DNA from 3 places in the Streptomyces sp. NBC_01546 genome. Region 2 is predicted to be linked to each of the others. Evidence: riboswitches for the same ligand, from Rfam matches in the RefSeq annotation. Region 2 holds a riboswitch; each other region holds the start of a gene.

The links. A riboswitch is a leader RNA that binds a small molecule or an ion and turns the genes downstream of it on or off. The one in region 2 is predicted to bind cyclic di-AMP.
Positions count from the first base shown of each region.
Region 1: it holds a riboswitch for cyclic di-AMP, as region 2 does, so the genes downstream of both, OHA89_RS07570 (LysM peptidoglycan-binding domain-containing M23 family metallopeptidase) here and OHA89_RS22495 (transglycosylase family protein) in region 2, are expected to answer to the same signal.
Region 3: it holds a riboswitch for cyclic di-AMP, as region 2 does, so the genes downstream of both, OHA89_RS10835 (M23 family metallopeptidase) here and OHA89_RS22495 (transglycosylase family protein) in region 2, are expected to answer to the same signal.

Region 1 covers NZ_CP109379.1:1,570,807-1,575,009, reverse strand. Annotated here, with positions in the region: gene OHA89_RS07580 (aspartate aminotransferase family protein) at 1-323, shown strand, start outside; gene OHA89_RS07575 (tyrosine-protein phosphatase) at 358-1,149, opposite strand; cyclic di-AMP (ydaO/yuaA leader) riboswitch at 1,442-1,639, shown strand; gene OHA89_RS07570 (LysM peptidoglycan-binding domain-containing M23 family metallopeptidase) at 1,644-2,615, shown strand; gene OHA89_RS07565 (SGNH/GDSL hydrolase family protein) at 2,788-3,573, shown strand; gene OHA89_RS07560 (MBL fold metallo-hydrolase) at 3,706-4,203, shown strand, end outside.
Region 2 covers NZ_CP109379.1:4,910,392-4,914,594, reverse strand. Annotated here, with positions in the region: gene eno (phosphopyruvate hydratase) at 1-577, opposite strand, end outside; gene OHA89_RS22495 (transglycosylase family protein) at 849-1,538, opposite strand; cyclic di-AMP (ydaO/yuaA leader) riboswitch at 1,542-1,714, opposite strand; gene OHA89_RS22490 (transglycosylase family protein) at 1,994-3,028, opposite strand; gene OHA89_RS22485 (cytochrome P450) at 3,132-4,203, opposite strand, start outside.
Region 3 covers NZ_CP109379.1:2,435,829-2,440,031, reverse strand. Annotated here, with positions in the region: gene OHA89_RS10845 (pitrilysin family protein) at 1-723, shown strand, start outside; gene OHA89_RS10840 (pitrilysin family protein) at 744-2,111, shown strand; cyclic di-AMP (ydaO/yuaA leader) riboswitch at 2,330-2,489, shown strand; gene OHA89_RS10835 (M23 family metallopeptidase) at 2,502-3,302, shown strand; gene OHA89_RS10830 (GntR family transcriptional regulator) at 3,493-4,170, shown strand.

The DNA of each region.
Region 1 (4,203 bases), 3.3 Mb from region 2:
GCGGGCTGATGATCGGCATCGAGTTCGGCCGGCCGTCCTCGCTGGGGCTGCGCAGCCGGTGGACCATGCTCCAGGCGGCCCGCAAGGGGCTCTTCGCGCAGATGGTCGTGGTGCCGCTGCTGCAGAAGCACCGGATCCTCACCCAGGTGTCCGGGGACCACCTGGAGGTGATCAAGCTCATCCCGCCGCTGATCGTGGACGAGCGGGACGTCGACCGGTTCGTCGGCGCCTTCCGCGAGGTCATGGACGAGGCGCACGGCGGCTCGGGGCTGATGTGGGAGTTCGGCAGGACCCTGGTGAAGCAGGCCGTCGGCAACCGTTGACGGCCTGCTCCGGCAGGGGTGGGACGAGCGGGTGTCAGGCGAGGAGCCGGCCCCGGAGCCGGTCGAGGGTCTCGGGCGTGAGCCCGAGGCCCTCCGCGAGGTACCGCTCCTGTCCGCCCCACTGCTCGTCAATGGTGTCGAAGGCCGTGGTCAGGTACTCCGCGCGGGCGTCGAAGAGCGGGGCGAGGAGCTCCATCACCTCGGGGGAGCGGGCCTCCTGCGACTCGCCGCTGCGGCGCACCCGGTAGCGGCGGTGCGGGGCGTTCGACTCCAGGTAGTCCGCCACGATCGCCTCGCGTTCGACGCCCAGCGCGAGCAGGACGACCGCGATCGACAGGCCCGCCCGGTCCTTGCCGGCCGCGCAGTGCAGCAGGGCGGGGACGCTGTCCTCGGCGAGGGCGTGCAGCACCCTGCTGTGCTCGGCGGTGCGGTGCCTGATGATCGCGCGGTACGCGTTCGACATCCGGGCCGCGGCCTTGCCTTCCCCCAGGATCGAGCGGAGCTGATCGAGGCCGCCGTCGCGGACCATCTTCCAGAACTCCCGGCCGTCGGCCGGGTCCGAGAGCGGGATGTTGACGTTCCGCACGCCGGGCAGCTCGACGTCCGGCCCCTCCAGGGCGTGGTCGGCGTTGTTGCGGAAGTCGAAGATGGTGTGGAGCCCGAGCGATGCGAGGAACTCTGCATCGGTTTCGGTGGCATGTGCGAGATGTCCGCTTCGAAACAGTCGTCCCGACCTGACCTGTCGTCCGTCGAAAGTCGGCAATCCGCCCACATCGCGGAAATTGCGCACTCCGGACAGTTCCGGCTCCTGTATCCGCTGGGTCAAAGGAACTCCTCCGCTTCGTCGTGGGGCGTCTGTCCGAATTGAGCCACTTGGCGCCAACTTGCCATATCCGGCGGCGAGATCGGACGTGCCCCCGTGAGCCAGATCATACGGTGACCGTGAGTGCCTGATCGCGAAGGGCGAATGGCCCGGCCGGGGCGGTTGTTGACGGTGGGGAATGGACAGAGGGTGACCGGAATTCCGCCGATTCCTCATCGCGGTGATTCCTTTGGGGAATTCATGGCTTGTTCCCTGTGCCCGGATTCGATTACGTTCGCGACCGATCCGGGTGGACCGCCTAATCCTGCCGCCTCCCGGAAACCGCACCCGACTATTCACGCGCGCGGCAGGAGCGGGGGAACCAGGTAAGCCGCTGTTCCGGATCTTTCTTCCGGGACGGCTAGGGGTGAAGTCGTTCATGTTCCGTACATGTGCGTCCGGACATCTCCAGTCCGAACCCGACAGCTCACCTCGCCGGCGACGGAGAGGAATTCGCCATGCCTGCAAAGGGTAAGCACCGTCGTCCCAAGTCCCGTTCCCTTTCCCGCGGTCTCGCCGTTGCCGGCACCGGTGGTGCGGCCCTCGCGCTGCCCCTGATGGGTGCCGCCGGCGCCAGCGCGGCCGTCGCTCCGGCCGCCGCGCCGGCCACGGTCCCCGCCGTCGCCCCGCAGCTCCCGCTCTCGCTCCAGGCCGCGCCCGCCGCCGCCGTGCAGGCCGCGCCGGCCGTCTACACGGTCGTGCCCGGCGACTACCTCTCCAAGATCGCCGCGGAGCGGCACCTCTCGGGCGGCTGGGAGAAGCTGTACGCCGACAACCGCGAGGCCGTCGGCACCAACCCCTCCCTGATCCACCCGGGCCTGAAGCTGACCCTCGGCGCGAAGGCCGAGGCCCCGGCCGAGGCGGCCCCGGCCCCGGCTCCGGCCCCCGCCGAGCGGTCCTCGACCGGTTCTTCGGCCTCCGACGAGGGCTCCTCGGGCGAGCAGGACGCGCCCGCCCCCGTCCAGCAGCCGAAGCAGAAGCCGCAGAGCAGCGGCTCGGCCACCGGGGCGAAGGCCCCCAGTGCCGCCGGATTCGTGGCCCCGGTCAGCGGTGGGATATCCACCCAGTACAAGGTCGCGGGCGCGATGTGGTCCTCGGGTTACCACACCGGCGTCGACTTCATCGCCAGCTCCGGCACCACCGTCAAGGCCGTCGGCGCGGGCACCGTGGTCTCGTCCGGCTGGGCCGGCGCGTACGGCAACGAGGTCATCATCAAGCACGCTGACGGCCACTACTCCCAGTACGGCCACCTCTCCTCGCTGTCCGTCTCGGTGGGCCAGAGCGTCACCGCCGGCCAGAGCATCGGTCTCTCCGGCTCCACCGGCAACTCGACCGGCCCGCACCTCCACTTCGAGATCCGTACGACCCAGTCCTACGGCTCGGACATCAGCCCGGTGAACTACCTCCGCTCGAAGGGCGTCACCATCTGACGCAACCGACGGCAGCCGCCGCCGGAGCAGGAACACACGTCAGGCCGGGGCCCGAGGGGGGTCCCGGCCTGATGTGTACTTATTCCTTATCCCCCGGGTGGTATAGATCACGGTCCGTCAACCCCTGCTTACGTTGGCGTAGGTCGTGTGCTCGGGTGAAGGATGTCGTTTCGTGGCAGCGACGACGACGACACTCAAGACCATCGGCTCGTACGCGGCGATCGGGGACAGCTTCACCGAGGGCGTGGGGGACCCGGGACCCGGGGATTCCTATCTCGGCTGGGCGGACCGGCTCGCCGTGCTCCTGGCCGACCGGCGCGACGAACACGACTTCCGGTACGCGAACCTGGCCGTGCGCGGCCGGCTCCTCGACCAGATCGTGGCCGAGCAGGTCCCGCGGGCCAAGGAGCTCGCCCCGGACCTCGTGACCTTCTGCGCGGGCGGCAACGACATCATCCGGCCCGGCAGCGACCCCGACGACGTGGCGGAGCGGTTCGAGGCCGCCGTCGCCGACCTCACCGGGGCCGTCGGCCTGGTCATGATCACCACCGGCTTCGACACCCGGGGCGTGCCGGTCCTCAAGCACCTCCGGGGCAAGGTGGCGACGTACAGCGCGCACGTGCGCGCCATCGCCGACCGCTACGACTGCCCGGTGCTCGACCTCTGGTCGCTGAAGTCCGTACAGGACCGGCGGGCCTGGGACACCGACCGGCTGCACCTCTCGCCCGAGGGGCACACGCGGGTGGCACTGCGCGCCGCGCAGGTGCTCGGACTGGAGGTGCCCGCCGACCCCGACCAGCCGTGGCCGCCGCAGCGGCCGCGCGGCTCGGTGGACGTGACCCGGGACAACATCCAGTGGGCGCGCGAGCACCTGGTGCCCTGGATCGGGCGGCGGCTGCGCGGCGAGTCCTCCGGGGACCACGTCGAGGCGAAGCGGCCGGACCTGCTGCCCCTGTAAGGGGAGCGACGGGCGGGGGGAGCGCCACAGACGGGAAACGAGGGCCGTAAGCGGAATCCTTGGGGGTATGTGTGCGTTGGGATGGTCGTAGACCGACGACCGTCCCGACCCCCCATCCTCCCAGGAGGCGCCTTGACCGGCTCCCGTCCCCTGCGTCCCCGGCTGCGTGCCCTGCGGCCCGAAGCCTTCGGCGCGGACCCGTCCGGCGCCCGGCTGGAGCGGATCCACCGCTCGCCGAACTTCGCCGACGGCGTCTTCAAGAACCCGCTCGGGGCCCGGACCAGGCCCTCGGGGTCGATGACCGAGTTCGCCAAGATCTACTTCCACCGGGAGCAGCGGGTCCGGCGCATCCCCGGCGCGCCGATCCCCGTGTACCCGACGACCCTCGCGGAGCTGGCGAAACCGCCCGCGAGCGGACTGCGGCTCACCTGGATGGGGCACTCCAGCGTGCTCGCGGAGATCGACGGGCGACGCGTGCTGTTCGACCCGGTGTGGGGCGAGCGGTGCTCGCCCTTTCCCTTCGCCGGGCCCAAGCGGCTGCACCCCGTGCCCGTGCCGCTGGCCTCGCTGGGCCCGGTCGACGTCGTGGTCATCTCGCACGACCACTACGACCACCTCGACCTGCCGACG
Region 2 (4,203 bases):
TCTTGAGGGTGTGGTAGACCTCGGCACCCCAGCGCAGCGCCTCGGAGAAGGACTCCGCGCCGATCGGGGCGATCATGAACTCCTGGATGTCCACGTTGGAGTCGGCGTGCGACCCACCGTTGAGGATGTTCATCATCGGAACGGGCAGCAGGTGCGCGTTCGGGCCGCCGAGGTAGCGGAAGAGCGGAAGGTCCGAGGCCTCGGACGCGGCGTGCGCGACGGCGAGGGACACGCCGAGGATGGCGTTGGCGCCGAGCGAGCCCTTGTTGTCGGTGGCGTCCAGGTCGAACATGGCCTGGTCGATCAGTCGCTGCTCGGTGGCGTCGTAGCCGACGAGCTCCGGGCCGATCTGCTCGATGACGGCGAGGACGGCCTTCTCGACACCCTTGCCGAAGTAACGGTTGGGGTCACCGTCACGGAGCTCGATGGCCTCGAATGCACCGGTGGAGGCGCCGGACGGAACTGCAGCACGGCCGGTGCTGCCATCGTCGAGGCCCACCTCGACCTCGACCGTGGGGTTGCCTCGGGAGTCCAGGATTTCCCGGGCTACGACGACGTCGATGGACGGCACGAGCATCTCCTTCTGGGATGTGACGCTGGATGTGCGGTGGCGTCAGGCCGTGGGATGGCCTTGCCGCCTAGAGCCTAACCGGCTCCGGGCACTCGACCGGCCGACCGCCCGGGTCCTGGGACGAAAAAGGGTCCGAATACCCCTCTTCCGGGACATAGGACTCTTGATCATCGGGGTTCTGCCCGCACAAACGCCGCCGCCCGGCGCGTGGGGGAGACGCGCCGGGCGGCGGGATGGTGCGTGTTGCTCGAAGACGCCGCGGCTATTGCCGCAGTGTTCAGCTGAGCTTCAGCTTCTGACCCGGGAAGATCAGGTCGGCGTCCGAGACGATGTCCTTGTTCAGCTCGAAGAGCTTCTCCCAGCCGCCCTGAACGCCGTTGGCCTCGGCGATGAGGCCCAGGGTGTCGCCGGACTTGACCTCGTACGAGCCGTTGCCGGTCTTCGGGGCCGGGGCCTCGGAGCGCTCGGAACGGGTGGTCGGGGCCTCGGAGCGCTTGGTCTCCTTCTTCGGCTCGGTCTTCTTCGGCTGAGTCTTCTTGGGCTCGGTCTTCTTCTCCTGCTTCGGGGTCTCGGTCGAGCCCCCGCCGGCGTAGGAGGAGTTCGACAGGCCCACGCCGCAGGACGGCCAGGCGCCCTTGCCCTGGCCCTTGAGGACCTTCTCCGCGATGGCTATCTGCTGGCTCTTCGAGGCCTGGTTGGCCTGCGCGGCGTACGACTTGCCGCCGTACGCGGCCCACGTGGAGGACGAGAACTGCAGGCCGCCGTAGTAGCCGTTGCCCGTGTTGATGGACCAGTTGCCACCGGACTCACACTGCGCGACCTTGTCCCACTCGGACGCGGTGGCGGCGCTGGCGGTACCGGCGGCCATCAGGGGGGCGGCGACGGCCACACCGGCGACACCGGCGAGCGTGACGATGCGGACGGCCTTGGAACCGCGGCGGTGCTTGCCCTTGCCGGAAAGCAGCATGGAGTTTCTCCTCACCGACGCCTACGAGGTGAGCTGTCGGGTTCGGGCGAGTGAGTTGCCCGGCCGTGCGACCTAGCGCACGTCTTAACCCCTAGCCGGTGGCGTGACCGTCTCTCAACGGCCGCTCCCGGCACCTACCTTGGTTCCCCCGCTCCTGCCTTCGGCGCTTGACGCGACGACTGTTTCCTCCGTCCGCCGGCAGGATTCGGCGATGCGGTCGAAGGAGCCCGCGGTGGCGAGCGATTCAGAAGGTAGACAGGTCCCTCCCCGATGTTCAACGAGCACCATCGGGGAGAAACGACCCCTACTTGCGTCCTTCGCACGGGTGTTTGCGCAGGTGAGGGCGGGGTTTGCGGAAGCCCCCGGGCGGGACACGCCAGTTGACCGGAAGAGACACATGTCTCACTTACAGAAAACGGACAATCAACTCTTTCTGCCCGCCCGAAGTGCCCCTATTACAGGCTTAGATCCAGGTTCTGACCGGGCTTGATCAGATTGGCGTCCCCGCCGATGACCTGCTCATTGGCCTCGTAGAGCGCGTTCCAGCCGCCCTTGAGTCCCTTGGCGTCCGCGATGCCCGTCAGGCTGTCGCCCGCCTTGACGGTGTAGACGGGCGCCGACGCGGCATCAGATCCGGCCGGTGTCTCGGCGGCCGGCGCGCCGCGGTGCTTGCCGCCGCCCTCGGGGGTCGTCACGGGAGGTGCGGTCGGGTCGGCCGAGGCGCCCGGGGCGCCCGGAGTGGCCGGTGCCGTCGGGTCGGCCGGGGTCACGGGGGCCTCCGGGGTCACCGGGGGCTGGCCCGGGGTGGTCGGCGGCGTGGTGGGCGCGCCCGGGTCCGTGGGGCCGGTCGGCGCGGTCGGGTCCACCGGGGCCGGGGCCGTGGTGGGGTCGTCCGGCGAGGGCATGACGGGCAGTCCGAGGGACGGCGAGAGCGGGCTGTCGGGGAGCTCGAACGAGGGGCTGCCGGACGGGCTCGGCGCGGGATCGGTCGGAGCGCCGAAGTCCGTGGACGGCTTGCCGCGACCGGTGGTGGGCACCTTGTCGTCCGGGCGGGACGGCGCGGTGGCGGTCCCGGAGCCGCCGGGCAGGCCGGGGTCGACCTCGGCGGCGGGGCTCTGGCCGTCCAGCCCGGCCGAAGCCGCGCACAGCGGCCACGCCTGCGGGCCCTGGGAGGCCAGCACGCGCTCGGCCACGGCGATCTGCTGGGAACGGCTCGCCAGGTCGGCCCGCTTGGCGAAGTCGAGACCGCCGGAGTTCTTCCACTCCTCCTGCGTGAACTGCAGGCCGCCGTACTGGCCGCTGCCGAAGTTGGCACTCCAGCTGCCGCCGCTCTCGCATTCGGCGACCTTGTCCCACGTGGCGGTGTCGGCCGCGGAGGCACTGGTGGCGGCAAGAAGCGGCAGGGCCAGCGCGGAGCCAGTGACTCCGGCGGTGACGACTATCGCGGGCACCTGACGGGGACGTCTGTGACGGCCGTTCCCGGAACGCATGAGGCTGCACCTTTCGCATAACGGCTGGGTAACGGCAGAACCTAGCGGCCTTCGAACGATTGTCACAACTCCGGTCGACAACTGACTTCGGGTCAGTTGCCCTTCAGATGTTTCGGGGAGTAAAGCGCACGGGAAGGGTGCGCAGGCCACGCATGATCAGTCCGCCGCGCCAGCGCAGCTCCTCGGGCGGAACGGCGAGTTCCAGATCTGGCAGACGCGTGAGCAAAGTCGCAAGCGCCGTCTGTCCTTCAAGTCGTGCGAGCGGAGCACCCAGGCAGTAGTGGATGCCGTGCCCGTATCCGAGGTGCTGGTTGTCGGTGCGGGAGAGGTCGAGGGTGTCCGGCTCGGCGAACCGCGCGGGGTCGCGGTCGGCGGCGGCGAGGACGACCAGGACCGGGTCCCCGGCCGCGACCGACTGCCCGCCGAGGGTCAGCGGCTCGGTGGCGAACCGCCAGGTGGCCAGCTCCACGGGGCCGTCGTAGCGCAGCAGTTCCTCGACGCCGGTCTCCAGCAGGCCGCGCTCGCCGGCCGCGAGGGAGGACTGGAGTCGCTCGCGCTCGCCGGGGTTCATGAAGAGGGAGTGGACCCCGTTGCCGATGAGGTTCACGGTGGTTTCGAAACCGGCGAAAAGCAGGATGAAAGCCATGGCGGTGGCCTCGGCCTCCGTCAGGTGGTCACCGTGGTCGCTCGCCCGGATCAGGTCAGAGATGAGGTCATTGCCCAGATCATCCCTTTTGCGGTGGATGAGTTCACCGAGATAGGTGCGCATCTGCTTCACCGACCGGGCGACCCCGCCGCGCGGACCGCCGCCGTGGCGGATCATCATCCCGGCCCAGTCCCGGAAGTCGTCCTGGTCCTCGCGCGGTACCCCGAGCATCTCGCAGATGGCGTAGATGGGGAGCGGGAAGGCGAACTCGTGGATGAGGTCCGCCTCCCCCTTCTCAGCGAACCGGTCGATGAGGTGGTCGGTGAGCTCCTGCACGCGCGGGGTGAACTCGGCGACCCTGCGCGGGGTGAACGCCTTCGACACCAGCCGCCGCAGCCGGGTGTGGTCCGGCGGGTCGATGTTGAGCAGGTGCGTCATCAGCTCCGCCTTGCGCTCCCCCGGGATCCCGGTCTTGCCCTTGGCGTGCGCGGGCTCCGCGTGGTGCGCCGGATTCTTGCTGAGCCGCTGG
Region 3 (4,203 bases), 2.5 Mb from region 2:
GACCCGGAGCGCACGCTCGCGTGGGTCGAGAAGTACTTCGGCAGCATCCCCTCGCACGACGGCAAGCAGCCGCCCCGTGACGGTTCGCTGCCCGAGGTCATCGGCCGGGAGCTGCGCGAGGAGATCGTCGAGGAGGTTCCGGCGCGTGCGCTGATGGCCGCCTACCGGCTCCCGCACGACGGCACCCGCGAGTGCGACGCCGCCGACGTGGCGCTGACCGTCCTGGGCGGCGGCGAGTCCTCGCGGCTCCACAACCGCCTGGTACGCCGGGACCAGACGGCCGTCGCGGCCGGGTTCGGCATCCTGCGCCTGGCCGGGGCGCCCTCGCTGGGCTGGCTGGACGTCAAGACCTCCGGCGGGGTCGAGGTCCCCGACATCGAGGCGGCCGTGGACGAGGAGCTCGCGCGGTTCGCCGCCGAGGGCCCGACGGCCGAGGAGATGGAGCGCGCGCAGGCGCAGCTGGAGCGGGAGTGGCTGGACCGGCTGAGCACGGTCGCGGGCCGGGCCGACGAACTGTGCCGGTTCGCGGTGCTCTTCGGCGACCCGCAGCTGGCGCTGACCGCCGTGCAGCGGGTCCTCGACGTGACCGCCGAGGAGGTGCAGGCCGTGGCCGCGGCCCGGCTGCGCCCGGACAACCGCGCGGTGCTGGTCTACGAGCCGATCGCGGCCGACGAGTCGGACGAGTCCGCCGAGAACGACGAGAACGAGGGGGCGGAGCAGTGAGCGACACCGCAGCCGTCACGATGACCTTCCACCCGCAGCCGCAGGCCGGCGAGCCGCAGCCGTGGGCCTTCCCGGCCCCCGACCGCTCGGTCCTCTCCAACGGCCTGACCCTGCTGCGCTGCCACCGCCCGGGCCAGCAGGTGATCGCGGTCGAGGTCAACCTCGCCGCCCCGCTGGACGCCGAGCCCGAGGGCTTGGACGGCGTGGCGACCATCATGTCCCGTGCCCTGTCCGAGGGCACCGACAAGCACTCCGCCGAGGAGTTCGCGGCCGAGCTGGAGCGCTGCGGCGCCACCCTCGACGCGCACGCCGACCACCCGGGCCTGCGGGTCTCCCTGGAGGTCCCGGCCTCGCGGCTGCCCAAGGCGCTGGGCCTGCTCGCCGAGGCCCTGCGCGCGCCGGCCTTCGCCGACGCCGAGGTCGACCGGCTGGTGCGCAACCGGCTCGACGAGATCCCGCACGAGCTGGCCAACCCGCAGCGCCGCGCGGCCAAGCAGCTCTCCAAGGAGCTCTTTCCGGCCACCCTGCGCATGTCCCGGCCGCGCCAGGGCACCGAGGAGACGGTCGCCCGTATCGACTCCGCGGCCGTACGCGCCTTCTACGAGGCCCACGTACGCCCCGCCACCGCCACCGCGGTGATCGTCGGCGACATGACCGGCATCGACCTGGACGCGGTCCTCGCAGACACCCTGGGCGCGTGGACGGGCGGCACCGCCGAGCCCCTCCCGGTGCCGCCGGTGACCGCCGACGACACCGGCCGCGTGGTCATCGTGGACCGGCCCGGCGCGGTCCAGACGCAGCTGCTGATCGGCCGGATCGGAGCGGACCGGCACGACCGGGTCTGGGCGGCCCAGGTGCTCGGCACGTACTGCCTGGGCGGCACCCTGACCTCCCGCCTGGACAAGGTGCTGCGCGAGGAGAAGGGGTACACGTACGGCGTGCGCGCCTTCGGCCAGGTGCTGCGCTCCACCGCCGACGGCAGGGGCGCCTCGATGCTCGCCATCAGCGGCTCGGTGGACACCCCGAACACCGCCCCGGCCCTCGAGGACCTCTGGAAGGTGCTGCGCACCCTCGCGGAGGGCGGCCTGACCGACACCGAACGGGACGTGGCGGTGCAGAACTTGGTGGGCGTGGCCCCGCTCAAGTTCGAGACGGCGGCCTCGGTCGCGGGCACCCTCGCCGACCAGGTCGAGCAGGAGCTGCCGGACGACTACCAGGCGCAGTTGTACGCGCGGCTCGCCGAAACCGGGACGGTGGAGGCGACTTCGGCGGTCGTGAAGGCCTTCCCCGCGGACCGGCTGGTCACCGTGCTGGTGGGCGACGCGGCGCAGATCGAGGCGCCGGTGCGGGCCTTGGGGATCGGCGACGTGAGCGTCGTCACCAACTGACGGCAACCGAACGGCAGCCGACGGCCAACCGGCCGACACGGCAAGGGGCTCTGGCGGGCTTGTCCGCCAGAGCCCCTTTTTGTCCGTTTAGTGGAGAGGTTGCTTTTATGTGATGTGGCGTACGCAACAAAAAGGCGTGTCTGTTTGGCGATTGACTGATGATCCGCCTAGCGTCACCCGTGCTGTCCGTCAGTTGTACCCGCCGCATCCGCGGCACCGGGCAGCGATCGCCGAGTCCCCGTCAGGCGCGAGCCTGGGGAGCCGGGGACCCACATCAGTCCCTGGGGTGAATCGGACCGCCTCGCAAGAGGAGGCCCGTAGGAGACCTTCCTGCTCCGAACCCGTCAGCTAACCCGGTAGGCGAGAAGGAAGGAAAGGATCAGCCCCTTCATGGCGTTTGGCAGTCGTCCCGCCGGCTCCGGCAAGCACCGCGGTTCCAGCCGTCTGAGCCGCAAGACCGCCGGCTACGCCGGTATCGCCGCCCTCGCCACCACTGGTGTCGTCGGCTCCCTCGCCGCCCCGGCCTTCGCCGCGGACAACGGCAACACCCACTCCGCCCCGGACAACGCGCTCGGCGCGGTCGTCGCCGAGGACCTCGCGGGTGACATCGAGGACCAGGCCGCCTCCCAGCAGCGTGCCGCCGAGCACGCCGCCGCCAAGGCGCAGGCCGAGGCCGACGCGAAGCAGCGGGCCTCCGAGGCCAAGCGCCTCGCCGAGGCCAAGGCGAAGGCCGAGCGCGAGGCCGCCGAGCGCGCCGCCCGCGAGGAGGAGCGCAAGCGCCTCAACACCTTCGTCTCGCCGCTCGACAGCTCGTACGTCAGCACGCAGTACAAGGCGGGCGGCGGCATGTGGTCCTCCGGCAGCCACACCGGCATCGACTTCCACGCCGCCTCCGGCACCACCGTCCACGCGGTGGGCGTCGGCGTCGTGGTCGAGGCCGGCTGGGGCGGCGCGTACGGCAACAACGTCGTGATCAAGCACAACGACGGTACGTACACCCAGTACGGGCACATGTCCTCGCTGAGCGTCTCCGTCGGCCAGCAGGTCACCCCCGGCCAGCAGATCGGCCTCTCGGGCTCCACGGGCAACTCCAGCGGCCCGCACCTGCACTTCGAGGCCCGCACCGGTGCCGACTACGGCTCGGACATCGACCCGATCTCGTACCTGCGCTCGCACGGTGTCAGCGTCTGACCCGCACTCCACAGCTTCACCGAAGGCCCCGGCTCCCCGAGCCGGGGCCTTCGCGCTGCTGTGCCGGATACATGTTTGTCATTTCCGGCCGCTCTCGGAAATTATCGTGTGTTGCAATAGAGTCGCAGCACGCGCATGCGTGTCCAATGGGCGTGGCAGTCGAAAATCGGAAATAGGCGGAGGTCCGGTCTTGCGTATTCCTGCGCACGCGGTATGCACAGCGATCCGCGACGACATCGTTTCCGGGGTCTTCGAACCGGGCGGCAGGCTGACCGAGGAGGTGCTGGCCCGCCGGTACGGAGTCTCGCGTGTCCCGGTGCGCGAGGCGCTGCGGACCCTGGAGTCCGAGGGGTTCGTGACCACGCGGCGCCACGCGGGTGCCTGTGTGGCCGAGCCGACCGAGCAGGAGGCCGTAGACCTCCTCGAGCTGCGGATGCTGCTGGAGCCCCTGGCGGCCGCCAAGGCGGCCCGGCGGCGCACCGAGGCCCACCTCAAGGTGTTGAGAGGGCTGGTCAGACTGGGCCAGGAGCGGGCCAGGCGGGGCCAGGGCGAGGATCTGCGCTCCCTGGGCGGCTGGTTCCACGAGACGCTCGCGCAGGCCTCCGGGAGCCCGGGCCTGATCGCGCTGCTCACGCAGATGCGGCACAAGGTGGCGTGGATGTACGTGGTGGAGGCGCCGGCCCGGCCGGTGGAGTCCTGGGCGGAGCACGGGGCGATCGTGGACGCGGTGGCGCGCGGGGACGCGGAGCGGGCGCGGACACTGGCGGCCGTCCACGCCGACCGGGCGGCGGGCGCGCACCGGCTGCGGATACGGGCGGCCGTGAGAACTTCGCAACCTGCCGTAAACATGTCGAGCGGCCGTCATTAACAGGGCCCGTATACAAAGGATCGGTATTCGTGC